Regions from separate parts of the Nonomuraea sp. NPDC049695 genome, predicted to be linked through region 1. Evidence: riboswitches for the same ligand, from Rfam matches in the RefSeq annotation. Region 1 holds a riboswitch; each other region holds the start of a gene.
What was found. Region 1 has a riboswitch for S-adenosylmethionine ahead of thrC (threonine synthase). Riboswitches for the same ligand answer to the same signal wherever they lie in the genome.
Positions count from the first base shown of each region.

Region 1 (6,874 bases):
CGGGCGGAGGCGGAGCTGCCGCTGCTGCTCGACAAGCTCGCCCTGGAGGGCGTGACCGTGGAGGACAAGGTCCGGGCCGTGGCCGTGCACACCAGGCGCAGCCCCGACCCCGAGGGGGCGCTGGCCAGGCTGCGCGAGCCGCTGGCCGAGCTGGCAGAGAAGCACGACCTGGTGGTCGAGCCCGGGCGCTTCGTGCTGGAGCTGCGGCCGCCCGGCATGGACAAGGGGCAGGCGCTCAGCCTGTTCCTGGCCGAGCGGGCGGCGAGGTCCGTCATGTTCGTCGGCGACGACCTGGGCGACCTGGCCGCGTTCGCGGCCGTACGCGCGTCCGGGCTGCCCGGTGTGACCGTGTGCAGCGGCTCCGCCGAGGTCACCGCCCTGGCCGAGCAGGCCGACATCGTGGTGGAAGGGCCCGACGGAGTGGTGGCCCTGCTGCACGAACTGGCGTCCGCTTTCAGCCGTTCGTGATTGGTTTGCAAGTCCCGATCTCTAGGGTCGGGCACATGTTCAAGCGATATCTCGCCGCCTCGGCCGTGGCCGCGGCCACCCTCCTCGCCGCCGCCGTGCCCGCGAACGCCGCGACCGCGCAGCCGCTCAAGCTGCGTAACGGCCTGACCCTCTACATCCCCATCCAGTGGAAGGTCTACGGCACCGGCACCGACGCGGTCCAGGTCGTGACCGGCAAGTGCGCCAAGCCTCAGGGCTGGGGCTCGTCCAAGTGTGACGCGTTCTACGTCTTCGGCCCCAAGTACATCAAGCGCGGCGCCGAGGGATTCGGGCCCTACACCGGCAAGAACCCCTTCTACACGGCCAGCGACGTGCAGCCCTGCCCGTTCAACCCGAAGTGGGGCGAGATCATCGGCCCGAAGGTGACGAGAGGCCTGCGCCAGGTCGGGGAGGGGCACAAGGCCACGTACAACGCGTGGCGGTCCACGTGCCGCTCCTACTCCGGCAACAAGGTGTACACGCACTTCACGCAGCGCGAGTGGTACCTGGCGAAGAGCAAGATCCTGGTCGTCGACCAGTGGAACACGCCGGGCCTGGCCGACACGCTCAAGAACGCCGACTGGAGCTGAGGCGCGCGCCAGATCCCAGCGAGTGCCTCAGCTCTCAGCGAGTGCGTTCAGATCTCGGCGAGTGCGTCGAGCTGGGCCGCGAGCCACTTCTGCGGCGGCAGGGCGGTGGCCGCCGCGTGCAGCTTGTCGCGCCGCATCCGGCGCTCGTCCTCCGGCATGACGAGCGCCTGGTGCAGCGCGGCGGCCGTGCCGCTGATGTCGTACGGGTTCACCAGCAGCGCGTGCGGGCCCAGCTCGGCCGCCGCCCCCGCCTCGCGTGAGAGCACCAGCGCGCAGCGCGGCGACAGGACCGGGCCCTCCTTGGCGACCAGGTTCATCCCGTCGCGGATGGGGTTGACCAGCAGCACGTCGGCCATCCGGTACGCGGCCAGCGAGCGCGGGTAGTCGTCGTTGACGTTGAGTATCAGCGGGTCCCAGTCCTCGGTGGCGTACTCGTCCTCGATCTCCTGAGCGCGGCGCTGCACCGACGCGGTGTACTCGCGGTATTCGGGCAGGTCGTGCCGGCTCGGGTAGGCGAACGCCAGATGCACCACCTTCCCGTGCCACTCGGGGTGCGCGTCGAGGAACTCGCGGTAGGAGATCAGGCCGCGCACGATGTTCTTCGACAGCTCGGTGCGGTCGATGCGGACGATCAGCCGCCGGTCGCCCACCTGCTCCCTGAGCGCGGCCATGTGCGACTCGACATCGGGCTCGCAGGCCCGCTCCCACAGCGCCTCGCCGTCCACGCCCAGGCTGTGCACGCCGATGCGGGTGGTCCGGCCCTCGTAGGTGACGCTGCGGCCGGCGCGGTCGGCCTCCGCGCCCAGGAGCGCCTCACAGCAGTCCATGAACGCCTGCGCCCACCTGTCGGTGAGGAACCCGGCATGATCGGCGCCCAGGATGCCCTCCAGGACCTCTCCGACCACTTCGTCGGGCAGCAGGGAGAAGTATTCGGGCGGCGCCCAAGGGGTGTGGCTGAAGTGGGCGATGCGCAGGTCCGGCCGCTCGGCGCGGAGCATCGCCGGGGTCAGCGTCAGGTGGTAGTCCTGCACCATCACGCGGGCGCCGTGACCGGCCTCCTCGGCCAGCGCCAGCGCGAACGCGCCGTTGTAGTCGCGGTACGACTCCCACTCGCGCTCGAACCTCGTGCCGAAGTTGGGCGAGTTGGGGATGTCGTAGAGCAGGTGGTTGACGAACCACAGGGTGGAGTTGGCCACGGAGTTGTAGGCCCGGTGGAAGGTGGCGGGCGGGATGTCGAGCATGCGCAGCGGGCCCGTGTCGTAGCCGGCCTGATCGATCCTGCCGCCGGGCGCCAGGCGGACGGCGCTGCGGTCGCCGTCGGACAGCGCCGCGCACACCCACAGCACGCCGTCCTTCCTGACCACCCCGGACAGCCCGGACACCAGGCCGCCGCCACCGCGTTTCATGGTCAGTTCGCCGTCGTCGGAGACGGTGAACGAGACGGGTCCTCTGTTGGAGGCCACCAGAACGCTGTTCATCTAGGCTCCCTTCGCCCATAGGATCCCAGCTATGGCGCTTGATGAGCTAACCGAGGAACTCGCACGTTCCGCCGCAGCCGGAGATCATCGCGCACTTGGCGAACTTCTGGCTCGGATCGAGCCCGATGTGATGCGTCACTGCGCCCGGATCTTGCCCTACCACCAGGACGCCGAGGAGGCCTCGCAGGACACGTTGCTGGCCGTGGCGCGCAACATCGGGCGGTTCGAGGGCAGAGCCAGGTTCAGCACCTGGCTCCACATCGTGACGGCCAACTGCGCGCGCACCACGTACAGGTCGCTGAAGCGCAGGGCGGCCGAGCAGAGCTCCGACGAACTGCCCATGCAGAAGCCCGACGTGCGGCGGGTGAGCGTGATCGCCGGATCGCGGCTCGACCTCCTGGACGCCATGGAGGCGCTGGAGGCCGACAAGCCCGACCTGGCGCAGGCGCTGGTGCTGCGCGACATCGTCCAGCTCGACTACAACGAGGTGGCCGATCAGCTCGGCATCCCGCTCGGCACCGCCAAGTCGCGCATTCACCAGGCGCGGAAATACGTGCAGGGAGTGCTGGGGGAGGACTATCGTTGAGACATCGCATCTCACCTGTTGAGACAAGTGGCCATTTAGGCCCCCTGGGCAGGTAGAGTCCATTTCAACAACTGAATATTGCTCATCCAGAGGGGTGGAGGGACCGGCCCTACGAAGCCCCGGCAACCCTCCCGGCTTGAGGCTCGCGACCTGGCGAGGCCGACCGGGACAAGGTGCCAATTCCGGTCTGCGGTCAAGGTGGCCGCGGGCGAAGATGAGGGAAGGCCTCGCTTCATGTCGCTCGACTTTGGTCCTGCTGTCGGTCTGTCCTGCCGCGAATGCGGTACGCGTTACCCCCTCGGTCCCAGCTTCGCGTGTCAGGAGTGTTTCGGGCCGCTCGAAGCGGCCTATTCCTTCGGCACCGTGACCCGCGCGGACATCGAGTCGGGTCCGTCCAACATCTGGCGTTACCGGTCGTTGCTCCCCGTTCCTGTCGATGTCGCCAGTAAGCCCAACATGAACCCGGGATGGACCAAACTGGTCAAGGCCGGAAACCTCGGGCGCGCGCTCGGTCTCAAGTCCCTGTACGTCAAGGACGACTCGGGCAACCCCACCCATTCATTCAAGGACCGCGTGGTCGCCATCGCCGTCGAGGCGGCCCGTAACTTCGGCTTCCACACGCTTTCCTGCTCCTCCACCGGCAATCTCGCGGGCGCGGTCACCGCCGCGGCGGCGCGGGCCGGGCTCGAGGCGTGCGTGTTCATCCCGGCCAACCTGGAAGCGGCCAAGATCGCCATGGCCCGGGTGTTCGGCGGCAAGCTGATCGGCATCGACGGCACGTATGACGAGGTCAACAGGTTCTGCTCCGAGCTGATCGGCGACCCGCTGGGTGACAAGTGGGGGTTCGTCAACGTCAACCTGCGGCCGTACTACGCCGAGGGCTCGAAGACGCTCGCGTACGAGATCGCGGAGCAGCTCGGATGGCGGCTGCCCGAGCAGATCGTCATCCCCATCGCCTCGGGCTCGCAGCTCACCAAGATCGACAAGGGCTTCCGGGAGCTGGTGCAGCTGGGACTGGTCGAGGACACGCCGTACAAGATCTTCGGGGCGCAGGCGGCCGGGTGCTCGCCGGTCTCCACCGCGTACAAGGCGGGGCACGACGTCGTACAGCCGGTCAAGCCCGACACCATCGCCAAGTCCCTGGCCATCGGCAACCCGGCCGACGGGCCCTATGTGCTGGACATCGCCCGGCGCACCGGCGGGGCCGTCGAGGACGTCACCGACGCCGAGATCGTGGCCGCGATCAAGCTGCTGGCCTCGACCGAAGGCGTGTTCGCCGAGACGGCGGGCGGGGTGACCGTGGGCGTGCTGAAGAAGCTCGCCGAGAGCGGGCGGCTCGATCCCGAGGCCGAGACCGTGGTCCTCAACACCGGCGACGGACTCAAGACGCTCGACGCGATCAGCGACGACGCCAAGCCCACGGCCGTGATCCGGCCCTCCCTCGACGCGTTCCGCGCGGCTGTCTGACAACCAGGAAAGGCGAGTTTAACCATGAGCGTTACTGTGCGGATTCCCACCATTCTGCGCACGTACACCGGGGGTAACGCGGAAGTCAGTGGCGAGGGCGCGACTCTTCGTGACGTCCTCATCAAGCTGGACTCCGACTACCCGGGGATCGGCGCGAGAATTTTGGATGAATCGGGCAAGATTCGTCGTTTCGTCAACGTTTACGTTGGGGAAGAGGACGTCCGATTCGCCGAGGGGCTCGACACTGCAGCCCCTGAGGGCACTCAGATCTCTATCATCCCGGCGGTCGCCGGCGGCTGAGTGCTATAGATCACATCCTTGAAGGCGCCCCTTGTGGGCGCCTTCTGCTTTTCCAGGGCAAATGAACGTTTCATCGAGCTTCGGTGCGGAGAAATGCTTCTTTTGCGGATTGACTCTGTTGCCAAACCCCGTGCCACAGGTATGGTCGAGGGCGATCGTCTGGCCGATTTTCCGTTATGTCAGTCGATTACGGGTCTCGCGGAGGAATGGGCGAGATCTGTGGGCCCAGTAAGAGGAGTCGGAAGTGGCGCAGGGCACCGTCAAGTGGTTCAACGCGGACAAGGGCTACGGCTTCATCGCGGTAGACGGTGGTAAGGATGTATTCGTCCATTACTCAGCGATACTGATGGACGGGTACAGAGCTCTCGAACAGGGGCAGCGCGTCGAGTTCGAGATCACGCAAGGCCAGAAGGGTCCCCAGGCAGAGGCCGTTCGCGCGGTCTGACACGCCCCACCTGGTATGCACCGGCAGGATCGCGCGGTAGCGCAGTCCGTGCGAACCTGCCACCTCTCTTTCGTCGACTCGGGTGCGGCGAGCCGCATGGGGCAGCTCGCCGCGCTCTGCTTATTGCCTCTGCTCCGCAGAGGCGGCTCGGTCGCTGAAAGCCGTCGCCTTCCCTCGTCTCTCCGGTCGCTTCGCTCCCTGCGTTCCTCAGTCCAGGCAACGCGTGTTCAGGCGTCGGCGTACCCCCACCAGGGAAGGAACACCCGGTGGGTGTCCTCTCGCTTGCACTCGGCAGGGTAGAGTGCTAAACAGTTCGTTGGCACTCTCTGATGCAGAGTGCCAACGATCGGATCGGGACGATGGGGTCTGCCGAAGGAGACGCCGACCCATGCCGTCGCGGGCGTCGGCTCGGTCCACGACAAGCCACCCTGCATCTGGGAGGTCTAGCCTTATGGCAGCCAAGATGATCGCGTTTGACGAGGACGCCCGGCGCGGTCTCGAGCGCGGTATGAACCAGCTCGCCGACGCCGTCAAGGTGACCTTGGGTCCCAAGGGCCGCAACGTCGTGCTGGAGAAGAAGTGGGGCGCTCCCACGATCACCAACGACGGTGTGTCCATCGCCAAGGAGATCGAGCTCGAGGACCCCTGGGAGAAGATCGGCGCCGAGCTGGTCAAGGAAGTCGCCAAGAAGACGGACGACGTCGCCGGCGACGGCACCACGACCGCCACCGTGCTCGCCCAGGCGCTGGTGCGTGAGGGCCTGCGCAACGTCGCCGCCGGCGCCAACCCGATGGCCCTGAAGAAGGGCATCGAGGCCGCCGTCGAGCGCGTCAGCGAGGAGCTCTCCAAGCTGGCCAAGGACGTGGAGACCAAGGAGCAGATCGCTTCCACCGCCTCCATCTCCGCCGCCGACCCCGAGATCGGCTCGCTCATCGCCGAGGCGATGGACAAGGTCGGCAAGGAAGGCGTCATCACCGTCGAGGAGAGCAACACCTTCGGCCTCGAGCTCGAGCTCACCGAGGGCATGCGCTTCGACAAGGGCATGACGTCGATGTACTTCGTCACCGACTCGGACCGCATGGAGGCCGTGCTCGAGGACCCGTACATCCTGATCGTCAACAGCAAGGTCTCGGCCAACAAGGACCTGCTGCCGCTGCTCGACAAGGTCGTCCAGTCGGGCAAGCCGCTGCTGATCATCGCCGAGGACATCGAGGGCGAGGCCCTGGCGACCCTGGTCGTCAACAAGATCCGTGGCCTGTTCCGCTCCGTGGCGGTCAAGGCTCCGGGCTTCGGTGACCGCCGCAAGGCCATGCTCAACGACATCGCCATCCTGACCGGCGGCCAGGTCATCGCCGAGGAGGTCGGTCTCAAGCTCGAGAACGCCACCCTCGACCTGCTCGGCCGCGCCCGTAAGGTCGTGGTGACCAAGGACGAGACCACGATCGTGGACGGCGCCGGTGACGCCGAGCAGATCGCCGGCCGGGTCAACGAGATCCGCGCCGAGATCGAGCGCACCGACTCC
Region 1 is NZ_JBFANV010000002.1:66,033-72,906, forward strand. It holds gene otsB (trehalose-phosphatase) at 1-468, shown strand, start outside; gene AB0J64_RS02470 (hypothetical protein) at 504-1,076, shown strand; gene AB0J64_RS02475 (trehalose-6-phosphate synthase) at 1,124-2,554, opposite strand; gene AB0J64_RS02480 (RNA polymerase sigma factor) at 2,586-3,140, shown strand; SAM riboswitch class I at 3,220-3,361, shown strand; gene thrC (threonine synthase) at 3,375-4,607, shown strand; gene AB0J64_RS02490 (MoaD/ThiS family protein) at 4,632-4,907, shown strand; gene AB0J64_RS02495 (cold-shock protein) at 5,152-5,352, shown strand; gene groL (chaperonin GroEL) at 5,804-6,874, shown strand, end outside.

Region 2 (6,874 bases), on a different contig from region 1:
CGCCGCGACGGAGCGTGCGCTGTATGGCGAGGAGGGCTTCTACCTCCGCGAACGCCCTTCGGGCCACTTCCGCACCTCGGTCAGCGCCTCGACGGCGTTCGCCGACGCGGTGCTGGCCCTGCTGGCGGAGGTGGACGCCGAGCTCGGCGGCCCCGACGTGCTCGACCTGGTCGACATCGGCGCGGGCGAGGGCACGCTGGTCACCCAGGTGCTCGCCGCCGCCAAGCCCGCGCTGCGCGACCGGCTCCGCGTCACGGCCGTGGAGCTCTCCCCCAGGCCCGAGGGGCTGCCCCAGCGGGTCGCCTGGCGCCGGAGCGTGCCCAGCGGCATCACCGGCCTGGCCATCGCCAACGAGTGGCTCGACAACGTGCCGCTCGACGTGGCCGAGCAGACCGCCGACGGGCCGCGCCTCATCATGGTCGACGTGCACACGGGCGAGGAGCGCCTCGGCGGCCCGCTGTGCCCCGACGACCGCGCCTGGCTCGACCGGTGGTGGCCGCTGCCCCGGGTGGGCGCGCGCGCGGAGATCGGCCGCCCCCGTGACGAGGCCTGGGCCTCCGTCCTGGTACGCCTCAACCGCGGCCGGGCGATTGCCATTGATTATGCACATGCTGTGGATAACCGGCCGCTCTGTGGCACGTTGACCGGTTACCGCGACGGCGCGGTCGTTGCCCCGATCCCCGACGGGACCTGCGACATCACGGCTCACGTGGCGCTCGACGCGTGCGCGGAGGCAGGACGCGGGGCCGGTGCGATATCCACAACGTTTTCCACACAGCGCGACGCGCTGAAGGCGTTGGGGATCACCGGCGCCCGGCCGCCCATCGACCTCGCCCATGCCGATCCGCGGGCCTACGTACGGGCTCTGGCCAGAGCCTCGGAGGAGGGCGAGCTGATCGACCCGGCCGGTCTCGGCGGCTTCGGCTGGCTCAGCCAGCGGCGCTGACGTCCAGCGACTCCAGCCCCCGGATGATGTAGCCGGGCTTCCAGGCCGGCGTGTGCCGCAGCTCCAGCGTGTCCGCCCGGTCCAGCAGCGCACCGAACGACTCGATGAGCTCGATGCGGGCCAGCGGGGCTCCCAGGCAGAAGTGGATGCCGGCGCCGAAGGAGATGTGCGGATTGTCCACGCGACCCACGTCGAGCCGGTCCGGCTCCTCGAAGACCGCCGGGTCGCGGTTGGCCGACCCGAACAGCAGCGCCACCTCCGACCCGCGCGGGATCTCCACGCCGTGCACCTCGATGTCCTCCAGCACCCAGCGCTCGAACATCTGCAGCGGCGTGTCCCAGCGCATCAGCTCTTCGACGGCAGTGGGCAGCAGCGAACGGTCCTCGCGCAGCCGTGCCAGCTCGGAGGGGTTCCTGAACAGGGCCCACCAGCCGTTGCCCGTCACGTTCACGGTGGCCTCGTGGCCGGCGTTGAGCAGCAGCACGCACGTGCCGACCAGCTCGTCGTCGGTCAGCTCAGGGATCCCCGCCAGCGCGCTGATCAGGTCCTCGCCGGGGGTCCGTCGCCGCTCCGTGGCCAAGGTCTTGAGGTAGCCGGCGAACTCCGACGCCGCGCGTACCGCCGTGTGCTGGGCCTCGAGAGTCGGGTTGAGCTCGTACATGCCGCAGATCTCCGCCGACCAGGGGCGCAGCAGGTGGCGGTCCTGGTCGGGGATGCCGAGCATCTCCGCGATCACCGTCACCGGCAGCGGCTCGGCCACCTCGGCGATCAGGTCACCGCCGCCCTTCTCCACGAACGCGTCCACCAGGCCCGCGGCGATGGCGCGGACCCGGGGGCGCAGGGACTCGACCATGCGGGGCGTGAACGCCTTGGAGACCAGCCGGCGCAGCCTGGTGTGCACCGGCGGCTCCACGTCGAGCATGCCCGCCCTGATCACGCGCCAGAACGGCTCCTGGAACTCGGGCTCCGGCGGCCTGCCGAACTCCTCGTGCGTGGCCACGTGCAGGTAGGACCTGCCCAGGCGGCGGTCCCTGAGCAGGGCGTTCACGTCGGCGTGGCGGGAGATCAGCCACTGGTCGGTCGGCTCGAAGTAGCTGACGGGCGACTCGCGCCTCAGCTCGTCGTACACGCGGTACGGGTGAGCCACAAAATTCGGATCCCAAGGGTCAAAGCGCACTATTTCATCTTAGAAGCGGGATCCTGCTGCTCCAGGTGGGCGCGCTTGCCGCGCACCCGGATGTTCAGCAGCTCGACGACGAGCGAGAACGCCATCGCGAAGTAGATGTAGCCCTTGGGGATGTGCTGGCCGAAGCCCTCGGCGATGAGCACCACGCCGATCAGCACCAGGAACGCCAGCGCCAGCATCTTGATGCTCGGGTGCCGGTCCACGAACCTGCTGATCGGCCCCGAGGCGAACAGCATCACCACCACCGCCACCACGACCGCCGCGATCATCACGCCGAGCTGGTCCACCATGCCGACGGCGGTGATGACGGAGTCGAGCGAGAACACGATGTCCAGCACCATGATCTGCAGGATCACCGAGGCGAAGGAGGCCGCGGCGGCCTTCTTGCCGTCCTTCTCCGCTGGGGCGTCCATGCTGTGGCCGATCTCGGTGACGCTCTTGCCCAGCAGGAACAGGCCGCCGAGCAGCAGGATCAGGTCGCGTCCCGATATCTCGTGGCCGAGGACGGCGAACAGCGGCTCGGTGAGCTGCACCACCCACGACAGGCCGAGCAGCAGGAGCAGGCGGGTGATCAGGGCGGCGCCCAGACCCATCACGCGGGCTCTGTCGCGCTGTTCAGGGGGTAGTTTCCCGGCCAGGATGGAGATGAAGATGATGTTGTCGATCCCCAGCACGATCTCCAGGGCGACCAGGGTGAAGAAGCCGATCCAGATCTGTGGGTCCGTCACCCAGTCCAACATCTGCGTACCTCCATGACTACGTGGGCGGGGTTTCCGGTAGCAACGAGTGACGTGGCGCAATAGTTCGCGACTTGCGATTCATGGTGGGGTCTGAGTTATAGTGCGGGTCGTAGGTCATGAGTGCCAGCGACAAGCCCCGGCTAGCTGGCCGGCAACCCTCGCGTCCGCGGCGGGGTGCCCCGGGTGAAGACCTGGTCCGTCACGAGGTGTGGCGGGCAAGCGCGGGCTCCATGGCTGCTTCCAGGGGTCCCGACGACCCTGAGGGAGATGTGCCGTGTCCACCCTGACGATCTTCAACTCCGTCCCCGCCCAGCACGTCGAGGCGGCTCCCGCCGTCACGAGCAGGCCCATCCCCACCGTGCTCGGGGCCGATCTCGAGGTGCCGGTCAAGGGCGGAAGGCTCGTCGGCTACGCCAACCTCGACTACGCCGCCAGCGCGCCGTGTCTCGAGCCGGTCAGCGCCGCCGTCACCGCCGCGCTCCCGGCCTACTCCAGCGTCCACCGTGGCGCGGGCTACGCCTCCCAGCTCACCACCGCCCGCTACGAGCAGGCCCGCCACACGGTCCGGGCGTTCGTCGGCGCCCGCCCGGACGACGCCGTGATCTTCACCCGCAACACCACCGACGCCACGAACCTCCTGGCCAGCTGCCTGCCTGCCGGCACGACCACCGTGGTCTTCGACACCGAGCACCACGCCTCGCTCCTCCCCTGGAAGAATTCCGTACGGCTGGCGCCGCCCGCCTTCCCCGGCGAGGCCGTCCGCGCCGCCGACGAGGCGCTGGCCGGGATCGACGGCCCGAAGCTGCTCGTGGTCACCGCCGCCTCCAACGTCACCGGCGAGCTCTGGCCCATCGCCGCGCTGGCCCACATCGCCCACCGGCACGGGGCCCGCATCCTGGTGGACGCCGCCCAGCTCGTACCGCACCGCCCGCTCAACCTGACCGCGCTCGACCTCGACTACGTGGCCTTCTCCGGGCACAAGCTGTACGCGCCGTTCGGCGCCGGGGTGCTGGTCGGGCGGCGGGACTGGCTCGCGGACGGTGAGCCGTACCTCAAGGGCGGGGGCGCGGTGCGCTCCGTGGGGGACGACATCGAGTGGCACGACGACCCCGAGCCGCGGCACGAGGCGGGCACCCCGAACGTGCTGGGCGCCATCGCGCTGGCCGCGGCCTGCGACGCGCTCACGGCCACCGGCTGGACCGCGCTGGTGCGGGAGGAGGAGCGGTTGATCGCCCGGCTGCGGTCCGGGCTGGCCTCGATCGAGGGCGTACGCGAGCTGTCGCTGTGGGGGGACGACCACCCGCGCGTGGGCATCGTGTCGTTCACCGTGGACGGCTACTCGGCCCGCGAGGTCGCCGAGGTGCTCTCCGGCGAGTACGGCATCGGGGTGCGCGACGGGAAGTTCTGCGCGCACCCCTTCGTCCGCCACCTGCTCGGAGAGCACGACGGGGGCTGCGAGGACGGCACGGCCTCCGCGGTGCGGGCCTCGATCGGCATCGGCACCACGGAGGAGCACGTGGACCGGCTCGTCGACGCTCTGCGGGAGCTCGTCACCCGCTGACCCTCAGCCCCTGTTCGGAGGCTTGTGGGGCGGCGGCGGTTCGTCGGAGACCAGGGCGTCGATGTCCCTCATGTCATCGTCGTCGACCATGCCTGCCCGGCGCTCGCCGGGCTGCCTGGGCACGCGTGGTTCCTGGGACGGCAAGGGCCTCGTGGACTCGCCGGTCACCGGCGTGACGTTCGAGGGTTCCGGAGCGCGCGCGCCGGGAGCGTACGCGGCGAGCTCCTCCTCGGCGGCCCGGCGCTCCCCGCGTCTGCGGAATCTCGCGCTGAACAGGCCGTCGAGCCCGATCCGCCCGCCGCCGAGCGCCAGGAACAGCAGGCTCAGCGCCCCGAGCAGGCCGGGCAGCTCCCAGCCGCCGGCGGTGGCCAGCACGCCGTGCCCGAAGTGCACGAACGCGATCGCGCCGAGCATGTTGAGCAGCAACAGCAGCCCCATCAGCCGTACCAGCAGGCCGAGGATGAGGAGGAGGCCGCCGACGGTCTCCACGACGGTCGCGTAGGTCGCGGCGAACTCGGGCATCGGGACTCCCATGCCCTTGAATGCCCGGCCCTGGGCCGCGACGCCGCCGAACCACTTCTCCAAGCCGTGAGCCAGGAAGATCACGCCGGTCACGACCCGCGCGATCAGGAACGCGACATCGAAAACAGCTCTCTTCATGGTGTTTTCTCCCCCCGTTCCCCTTATTTCTCCCCGTGTCCGTCTTAGGGATGCGCTTTCATACGATTCCTTGACCCGCCCCCAGGCTGGATCACCGTTCAGTGCGGTGGCAGCATGGCCATATGACGGAACGTGTGGTCGGAATCGGTGCGGGCGCGAAAGAGCTGGCCACCGAGGACATGATCCTCAACATCGGCCCGCAGCACCCGTCGACCCACGGGGTGCTCAGGCTCCGCCTGACGCTCGACGGCGAGCGCATCACCGCCGCCGAGCCGATCATCGGCTACATGCACAGGGGCGCGGAGAAGCTGTTCGAGGTCCGCGACTACCGTCAGATCATCATGCTGGCCAACCGGCACGACTGGCTCTCCGGCTTCGCCAACGAGCTGGGCGTGGTGATCGCCGCCGAGCGACTGCTCGGCATGGAGCCTCCGGTCAGGGCCGTGTGGGCGCGCACGCTGCTGGCCGAGCTCAACCGGGTGCTCAACCACCTGATGTTCCTCGGCTCCTATCCGCTCGAGCTGGGCGCGATCACGCCGCTGTTCTACGCCTTCGACGAGCGCGAGCGCATCCAGGCCGTCATGGAGGAGGTCTCCGGCGGACGCATGCACTACATGTTCAACCGGGTCGGGGGCCTCAAGGAGGACCTGCCGCTCGGCTGGCTCGACCGGGTGTCGGCCGCGATCGCCGAGACCCGCCGCCGGGTGCCCGACATCGAGGACCTCATCCTGCACAACGAGATCTTCATCGCCCGTACCAAGGGCGTCGGCGTGCTGTCCCGCGAGCAGATCATGCAGTACGGCGTCAGCGGCCCCATCGCCAGGGCCTCGGGGGTGGACCTCGACCTGCGCCGCGACGACCCGTACCTCGCCTATCGCGAGCTGCCCGTCAAGGTGGTCACGCGGCACGCGGGCGACTGCCACGCCCGGTTCGAGGTGCTGTTCGACCAGCTCAAGGTCTCCCTCGACCTGGCCGACGCCTGCGTCGAGCGCCTGCGCTCGCTGCCGCCAGGACCCATCAACCAGCGCCTGCCCAAGGTGCTGAAGGTGCCGGAGGGGCACACGTACGCGTGGACCGAGAATCCGCTCGGCATCAACGGCTACTACCTGGTCTCCAAGGGCGACAAGACCCCGTGGCGGCTCAAGCTCCGCTCGGCCTCGTACAGCAACATCCAGGTGCTGCGGGAGATGCTCCCCGGCCACCTGGTCGCCGACATGGTGGCCATCCTCGGCTCGATGTTCTTCGTCGTGGGTGACATCGACAAGTGAAAGCCGAGCGCGACAAGTACGTGGACTGGCTCCGTGCCCTGAGCCTGTGCGTCGTGGTGGTCTGGCACTGGGCGTTCACCATCCTGCAGTGGAAGCCGACCGGCCCCGAGCCCACCAGCCCGCTGGGCTTCACCTCCGGGCTGTGGATCCTGACGTGGCTGCTGCAGGTGCTGCCGCTCTTCTTCTACGTCGGCGGCCACGTGCACCTGCTGTCCTGGGAGCGGGCCCGGGCGCGCGGCGTCGGCATCGGCTCCTTCGTCTGGCGGCGCATCCGCGCGCTGGCTTTACCGGCGCTGTTCCTGTCCGGGGCGTGGATCTCCATCGGCGCGGTGGTCACGTTCACGTTCCGGGTCGACTGGATGTGGCGCGTGGTGCTGCTGGTGCTCAGCCCGCTGTGGTTCCTCGGCGTCTATCTTGTGCTGATCGCGCTGCTGCCGGTGGCGCTCTGGCTGCACCGCCGCTACGACGTGCTGGCGCTGATCTGGCTCGGCGGCGCGTCGCTGGTGGTCGACG
Region 2 is NZ_JBFANV010000116.1:7,965-14,838, reverse strand. It holds gene AB0J64_RS50520 (SAM-dependent methyltransferase) at 1-946, shown strand, start outside; gene AB0J64_RS50515 (cytochrome P450) at 930-2,093, opposite strand; gene AB0J64_RS50510 (TerC family protein) at 2,123-2,872, opposite strand; SAM riboswitch class IV at 2,985-3,100, shown strand; gene AB0J64_RS50505 (aminotransferase class V-fold PLP-dependent enzyme) at 3,222-4,433, shown strand; gene AB0J64_RS50500 (DoxX family protein) at 4,437-5,093, opposite strand; gene AB0J64_RS50495 (NADH-quinone oxidoreductase subunit D) at 5,216-6,361, shown strand; gene AB0J64_RS50490 (acyltransferase) at 6,358-6,874, shown strand, end outside.
Region 2: linked by a shared signal. The riboswitch ahead of AB0J64_RS50505 (aminotransferase class V-fold PLP-dependent enzyme) and the one ahead of thrC (threonine synthase) in region 1 are both predicted to bind S-adenosylmethionine.

Region 3 (6,874 bases), on a different contig from region 1:
CGGACCTGGCCTGGCGGCGTGCCTTGCTGCGGGCGGTCGAGGAGGCGAGCCCTGCCGAGCGGGGCGCCCGGCTGGACCTGCTGGCCGCCGTGGAGGACGGATGCGCGGCCCGCGACGCGCTGATCGACTTCTGGCGGCGCACGATGGTGGCGCCGGTCGCGGAGGAGATGTTCACCGGGTTCGTCGCCATGGCCGTGCCCCAGCCGCCCGTCGATCCGACGCCGTCGCAGGTGGTCGCGTACGCCGAGCTGGTCACCCTGGTCGCCGACCGGTCCCTGCTGCGCGGCCTGCTGGCCAGGGGGCGGGTCAACGTCGAGCTGATCGCCGACGAGAACGAGCTGATGTACGGGATCGCCGAGGCGTGCGGCATGGTCGAGCCCATGGTGCGGGCGGGTGAGCCGCCCCGGTCGGGCCCGGAGCTCGATCGGTTCGTGGCGGCGCACGCCTCGGTGCGGGGGAGGGGCGACACCCCGGAGTTCCGGCGTGAACTGCTGGCGAACGTGGCGCCCGACCGGGATCAGCGGATGCGGCGGTACTGGCGGCTCGTGGGAGAGGTCAGCGGTGCGGCGGCCACGCTGGGCTCGACGCATCTGTGGCTGACCGACTCGCTCGAACGCTGGCTCCGTACCGACCGCTGACCTCGCCAGGCTCCTCTGCTCATCGGTGGCACGTCTCCGTCACCGGGTCAGGAGCGCTCATCCGGGTGGATGAGCGGCGGCGGACGAGCACGGCGACGATCGCCAGCAGCAGCCAGACCGACGTCAGCGCGATGAGCCAGGTCCAGCCCGCGTGCCCGTACACGATGCTGCCCACCGTGCCGCCCGCGCCGCTGCCCAGGTAGTAGCAGAGGGTGTAGACGCCGGCGGCGCGGCCGCGGGCGTGCGGGGCGGCCTCGGCGGTGACCCAGGCGTTCGCGATGGCGTGCGCGGCGAAGAACCCGGCGGTCAGCACGGCGAAGCCGGCCGCCAGGAGGGGGAGCGACGTGGAGAGGGTGAGCACCGAGCCTGCCACCGTCACGAGCAGCGCCGCGACCAGCGCCTTGGAACGACCGAGACGGCCCGCCACGCGTCCGGCGGCGGCCGAGGAGGCGGTGCCCATGGCGTAGGAGAGGAAGACGAGGGAGGCGGCCGCGGGGGTGAGGGAGAGGGGAGGGGCGGTCAGGCGGAACCCGGCGGCGTTGTAGAGCGCGACGAACGCCCCCATGGCCAGCGCGCCCACGGCGAAGGGCGCGACCAGCCCGGCTCCCAGCCGCTTTCCCGCGTCCTTCTGACCAGCCACGCCTTCAGCAGTGTGCTCAGCCATGGGGTCGCCGGCCTGGGGAAGCGTCCGTGCCGCGTACAGGGCGCACAGGCCGGACACTCCCGCCACCGTCAGCAACGCGCCGTGCCACCCCATCGGCCCGGCGGCGAACCCCGCGCCGAGCCGCCCCAGCATCCCGCCGACCGAGTTGCCCGCGATCATCGCTCCCACCGCGCCGGCGAGGCGCACCGTACCGACCACGTCGGCCAGGTACGCCGCCGCGACCCCGGCGAACCCCGCGATCGCCACGCCCTGAACCGCCCGCATCACCAGCAGCACCGGGAAGGACGGCGCCAGCGGCAGCAGCAGCCCGATCGCGGCGGAGAGCACCACGGACCAGAGGATCACCCGCCGCCGCCCCACCAGCCCGGCCAGCCAGGCCAACGGGAGGACCGCCACGGCCAGCGACCCCGTCGCCACTCCGATGGCCAGCGAGGCGCTGCCCGGATCCAGCCTGAACGCCGCGGCGAGCTGCGGGAGCACGGGCTGCGGCGCGTACAGGAGCGCGAAGGACGACACGCCGGCCGCAGCCACAGCGGCACTGACCCGCCGCGTGTCGGGAACCGGAGGAGCGTCGATGACCACCACGTTTGCCACGCTAAGCCAGGCTAATAAATACGTCTAATACGCGAATAGGCGATAATTCATACCGTGACGGATGAATCGGATGATGAGCTGGCCGCGCGCCTGGCCCCTGCCCTGGCCATCCTGGCCGCCGTGGGCGAGACGGGACACGTGACGCGCGCCGCCGAACTCCTCGGCATCCCCCAGCCCACGGCCAGCCGCCGCCTCGCCGCCCTGGCGGACCTGATCGGCGCCCCGCTCGTGATCCCCTCGGGCCGCGGCATCCGCCTCACCAGGGCGGGCCGCACCCTGGCCGCCGCCTCCACCCGCGCGCTGACCACGATGGCCGCCGCCGCCCGCGAGGTCCGTGAGGAGATCGACCCGGCCACCGGCCGCGTCGTCCTGGGCTTCCTCCACCTCCTGGGCCGCGCGCTCGTGCCGTCCCTCATCCGCGGCTTCCGCGAGCGCCACCCGGGCGTCCGCTTCAGCCTGGTCCAGGGCTCGCGCCAGGACATGCTCGAAGCGCTCCGCGAGGGCGCGATCGACCTGGTGTTCGCCGCCCCCATGCCCCTGGACGACCCCGAGCTGGCCGGCACCCCGCTCGCCGACCAGGAGCTGGTGCTGTCCGTACCGCCGTCCCACCGCTTCGCTCACCGGGCGCGGGTACGGGCGGCCGAACTGGTAGGGGAGGAGCTGGTGACGTTGGAGCACGGGTACGGGCTGCGCCAGATCACCGATGACTTGTGCGCGGCGGCGGGGTTCGAGCCGAGGATCGCGTTCGAGGGACAGGAGTCGGAGACCGTACGGGGGCTCGTGGCGGCGGGCCTCGGCGTGGCGATCCTTCCTCGCTCGGAGTCCGCCTCGGGGGTGGTGGAGATACCGCTGTCTCCGCCGGTGTTCAGGACGATCGGGGTGAGCTGGTCGAAGGAGGCGCGGCTGACGCCGGCCGTGCGTGCCTTCAGGGATCACGCACGCGCGGGAACCACCGACCTCGGCCCCGGCTTCCGCCCCGCGTAACCCTCCGGCGGATTGACGGTGCCCCGCCTGTTCAGGCATGATCCTGACTCGTTGATTCATCAAGAGGATCCGAGGGACCTGGCCCTGTGACGGTCCGGCAACCTCCCCGGCGGGGCTCCGCGGGAAAGGTGCCAATGCCAGGAACGATGAGGGAGAGCTGATGAGCGTACGCCTTGATGTTCCTGTCCTTGCCGGTGATCTGGTGCGGTTGGAGCCGCTGGCGATGCGACACGCGCCGGATCTCGCGGAGGCGGTCGAGGAGGATCGGTCGTCCTACGATTTCACGTTGGTGCCTCGCGCTCACGAGATACCGGACTACCTGGCGGCCCAACTCGCCCGCGACGGGCTGACCCCGTTCGCACAGGTTCGGCTCACCGACGGCAAGGCGGTGGGATGCACCGGGCTGTGGGATCCACGCAGGTGGCCGGGCCGGCCCGGCCTGCGGGCGATCGAGATCGGCTTCACCTGGCTGGCCGCCTCGGCGCAGGGCACCGGGATCAACGCCGAGGCGAAGCTGTTGCTGCTGTCGTATGCGTTCGACGTGCTCGGCGTTGCCCGCGTCGACCTGAAGACCGACGCCCGCAACCACCGCTGCCGCCGGGCCCTGGAGCGACTCGGCATCCCCTTCGAGGGCGTGCTGCGCGCCTGGTCCATGTCGTGGGCGCGCGGCGAGGAGGGCAAGGTCCGTGACTCGGCCATGTTCGCCGTGGTCGCCACCGAATGGCCTGCCGTCGAACCGGTGCTGCAAGCCCGCGTCACCGCCGCGAGCTCCCGTGCATCGGCCCTCTGAAAAGCTTCGGAAAGCTGGTGACCATGACACATGATGGCGACGCGGGGGTGCCGGGGTCGTTGGCGAGGGTGCTCGCGGACGTGACGGCCGAACGGGCGGCTCAGGACGCGAGGTGGGGCATGCAGATCCTGCCGGACGGGACCGGGGACGAGGGGACGGTGGCCGAGTCCGACCGGGCCAGGCACGAGACGGAGGCGGCGGCCGCGGGCGGGGTGCTCACGTGGAGGCACATCCTGGCGGAGGAGGTGATGGAGGCGTTCGCGGAGACGGACCCCGAACGGTTGCGAGCCGAGCTGATCCAGGTGGCCGCCGTCGCGGTCAAGTGGACCCAGGCCCTCGACCGCCGGCCACCTTCAGGCCCGTCAGCAGTGGAGAGCGACTCCGGCCGCGCAACACCGCCAGAGCGCTTCCGGGCCATCGTCGACGTGCACGTGCTCCTCCTCCGCGACATCCACGACGAGTCCCGCGACAGTGTCCACGGTGAGACTCACAGCAGGACTCATGTGCTGCTCGCCAGGCGCAAAGGCACCGGCTACGGGGACGGTCTGTGGCACCTGCCCTCCGGTCACCTCGAGGCGGGAGAGTCGGTGACCGAGGCGGCAGTGCGCGAGGCCGGGGAGGAGCTGGGCGTGGTGATCGACCCGGCCGACCTCACGTTCGCCCACGTCATGCACCGCGCCCCGGAACGCGTCGGCCTCTTCTTCGCCACCCGCAAGTGGACCGGTGACCCCTACAACGCCGAACCGGACAAGTGCTCCGAACTCGCGTGGTGGCCCGTGGACGCCCTGCCTCGCGGCGAGATGATCGGCTATCCGGCAGCCGCCATCGCGAACGTCCTGGATGGAGCCCCCTTCGCCCTGTACGAATGGTCTCCAGATCGTTCATGATCCGATAGGGAAGGCACTCTAGAACGCGTCGCGCAGCTCCCGCTTGAGCACCTTGCCCGAGGCGTTCTTGGGCAGCGCGTCCACGAACACCACCCGCTTGGGCGTCTTGAAGGCCGCCAGCCGCTCACGCAGGAACGCGATCAGCTCGTCCTCGCTCACCCCCGCCCCCTCGCGCAGGACCACCGCCGCCGTCACCGCCTCGATCCACCTGTCGTCCGGCACCCCGAACACCGCCGCCTCCGCCACCGCCGGATGCTCGTAGAGGGCCTCCTCCACCTCGCGGCTCGCCACGTTCTCGCCGCCCGACTTGATCATGTCCTTCTTCCTGTCCACCACGGACAGGTAGCCGTCGGCGTCCATGACGCCCAGGTCGCCGCTGTGGAACCAGCCGCCCCTGAACGCCTCCGCGGTCTTGTCCGGGTCGTTCCAGTAGCCGAGCATGGCGTGCGGGCTGCGGTGGACGATCTCGCCGACCACGCCGGGCGCCACGGGCCTGTCCTGGTCGTCGACGATCCGGGTCTCGACGTTCAGCGCGGGCCTGCCGGCCGAGCCGAGCCGGGTGAGCTGCTCCTCCGGGCCGAGGATCGTGGCGACCGGGGCCATCTCGGTCTGGCCGTAGAAGTTGAACAGGCGGACGTCCGGCAGGCGGGTGGCGATCTCCTTCAGCACCTCCACGGGCATGATCGAGGCGCCGTAGTAGCCCTTGCGCAGGGACGACAGGTCGCGGCGGTCGAAGTCGGGGTGGCGCAGCAGGCTGATCCAGACGGTGGGCGGGCAGAAGAGCTTGGTGGCCCGCTCGCCCTCGATCGTGGCCAGGATCGCCGCGGGGCTCGCGCCGGGCAGGATGAGGTTGGTGGCGCCGAGGTAGATGCCGGGCGTCAGGAAGCAGTGCAGCTGGGCGCAGTGATAGAGGGGCAGGGCGTGCACCTCGACGTCGTGGTGGCTCATCTCGCCGTCCACGACGCACGTGACGTACTGGCCGATCAGGCTGCGGCTCGACAGCGTGGCGCCCTTGGGGCGTGACTCGGTGCCGCTGGTGTACATGAGCTGGATCGGGTCGTCGTCGGCGATCTCCACCTGCGGCTCCGACGCGTCGCCGTAGGACATCCACTCCTCGAACGGCTCCCAGCCGTCCGCCGACCCGATCACGCCGCGCACCCCGACCTCGGGGCCCACGGCCCCCTCGGCCACCGGGACGAGCGCCTCCTCCACCAGCATCCCGGTCGCTCCGGAATGCTCCAGGATGTACGCGACCTCCGCCGAGCCGAGCATGAAGTTGATCGGCACGGAGATCGCGCCCAGCCGCGCCAGCGCGAAGTACGCCACCACGAACGCGTGGTTGTTGTGGCTGAGGACGGCGAACCGGTCGCCCTTGGCGACGCCGCGTGCGGCCAGCGCGTTGGCCGTGCGGTTCACCGCGAGGTCGAGGTCGGCGTAGCTCTGGCGCAGGCCGCCGTACACGATGGCGGTCTTGGCCGGGTAGCGGGCGGCGGAACGACGGAGGAGATCACCGAGGGCGTGCCGGCGAGTCGTCATGCGGGGTTTTCCTTTGATCGCAGAACGATTTCGGCGATCGTACCCCGCAAACAGCTCAATCCAGAGGATCTCCCGCAATGCGGTCATAGTGGTCGTGCAGCCGGCCCATCAGCGCGTCGTCCTGGGGCAGCGGCACGTCGTCCACCCGGCCGACCGGCCACACACCCCAGGAGTTGCAGAGGAAGACCTGGTCGAATCCCGGCAGGTCGGCGACCTTGACCGGCCGCCGCTCCTGCGGGACGTCCATCCGCTCCAGCAGCCGCATCGTGATGCCGTGCAGCATCGGCGCGTCCGGCCAGATCAGGCGGCCGCCGGCGAACGCGCCCAGGTTGGTGATCGAGCCCTCGCTGATCAGGCCGTCCTCGGTGGTGAGCAGCGCCTCGTCGAAGCCCTCACGCGCGACCAGCCGCCCGACGTGGGCCTGCAGCATGCCCGACGCCTGCTTGATGTGCGGCAGATAGCGCTGGTAGGGGACCGGCTTCACGCTCTGCGGGCCGCTGGGCGCCTCGTGAGGCGGGGCGGCGGTCGCGATCACGTGCGGCCGGTCGGTCTCGACGACGTACACGCGCACACTCGCGTCCCGTACGTCGTCGCCGAGCACGGCCCTGACGGAGCCGAGCACGGCGGCCCGGTCGAGCGGGACGCCGAACAGCTCCGCGCTGGCCGCCTCCAGCCGTTCGAAGTGCAGCTCGAGCCCCCGCACCCGGCGATCCCTGACCTGCATGGCGGTGAAGTGGCCGTAGCGCGCGTGGAGCATGAAGTGCGCGTCGGCGTCCACCAG
Region 3 is NZ_JBFANV010000050.1:59,627-66,500, reverse strand. It holds gene AB0J64_RS34555 (MerR family transcriptional regulator) at 1-638, shown strand, start outside; gene AB0J64_RS34550 (MFS transporter) at 658-1,896, opposite strand; gene AB0J64_RS34545 (LysR substrate-binding domain-containing protein) at 1,951-2,880, shown strand; SAM riboswitch class I at 2,934-3,033, shown strand; gene AB0J64_RS34540 (GNAT family protein) at 3,041-3,670, shown strand; gene AB0J64_RS34535 (NUDIX domain-containing protein) at 3,694-4,557, shown strand; gene AB0J64_RS34530 (acyl-CoA synthetase) at 4,576-6,093, opposite strand; gene AB0J64_RS34525 (aminotransferase class IV) at 6,149-6,874, opposite strand, start outside.
Region 3: linked by a shared signal. The riboswitch ahead of AB0J64_RS34540 (GNAT family protein) and the one ahead of thrC (threonine synthase) in region 1 are both predicted to bind S-adenosylmethionine.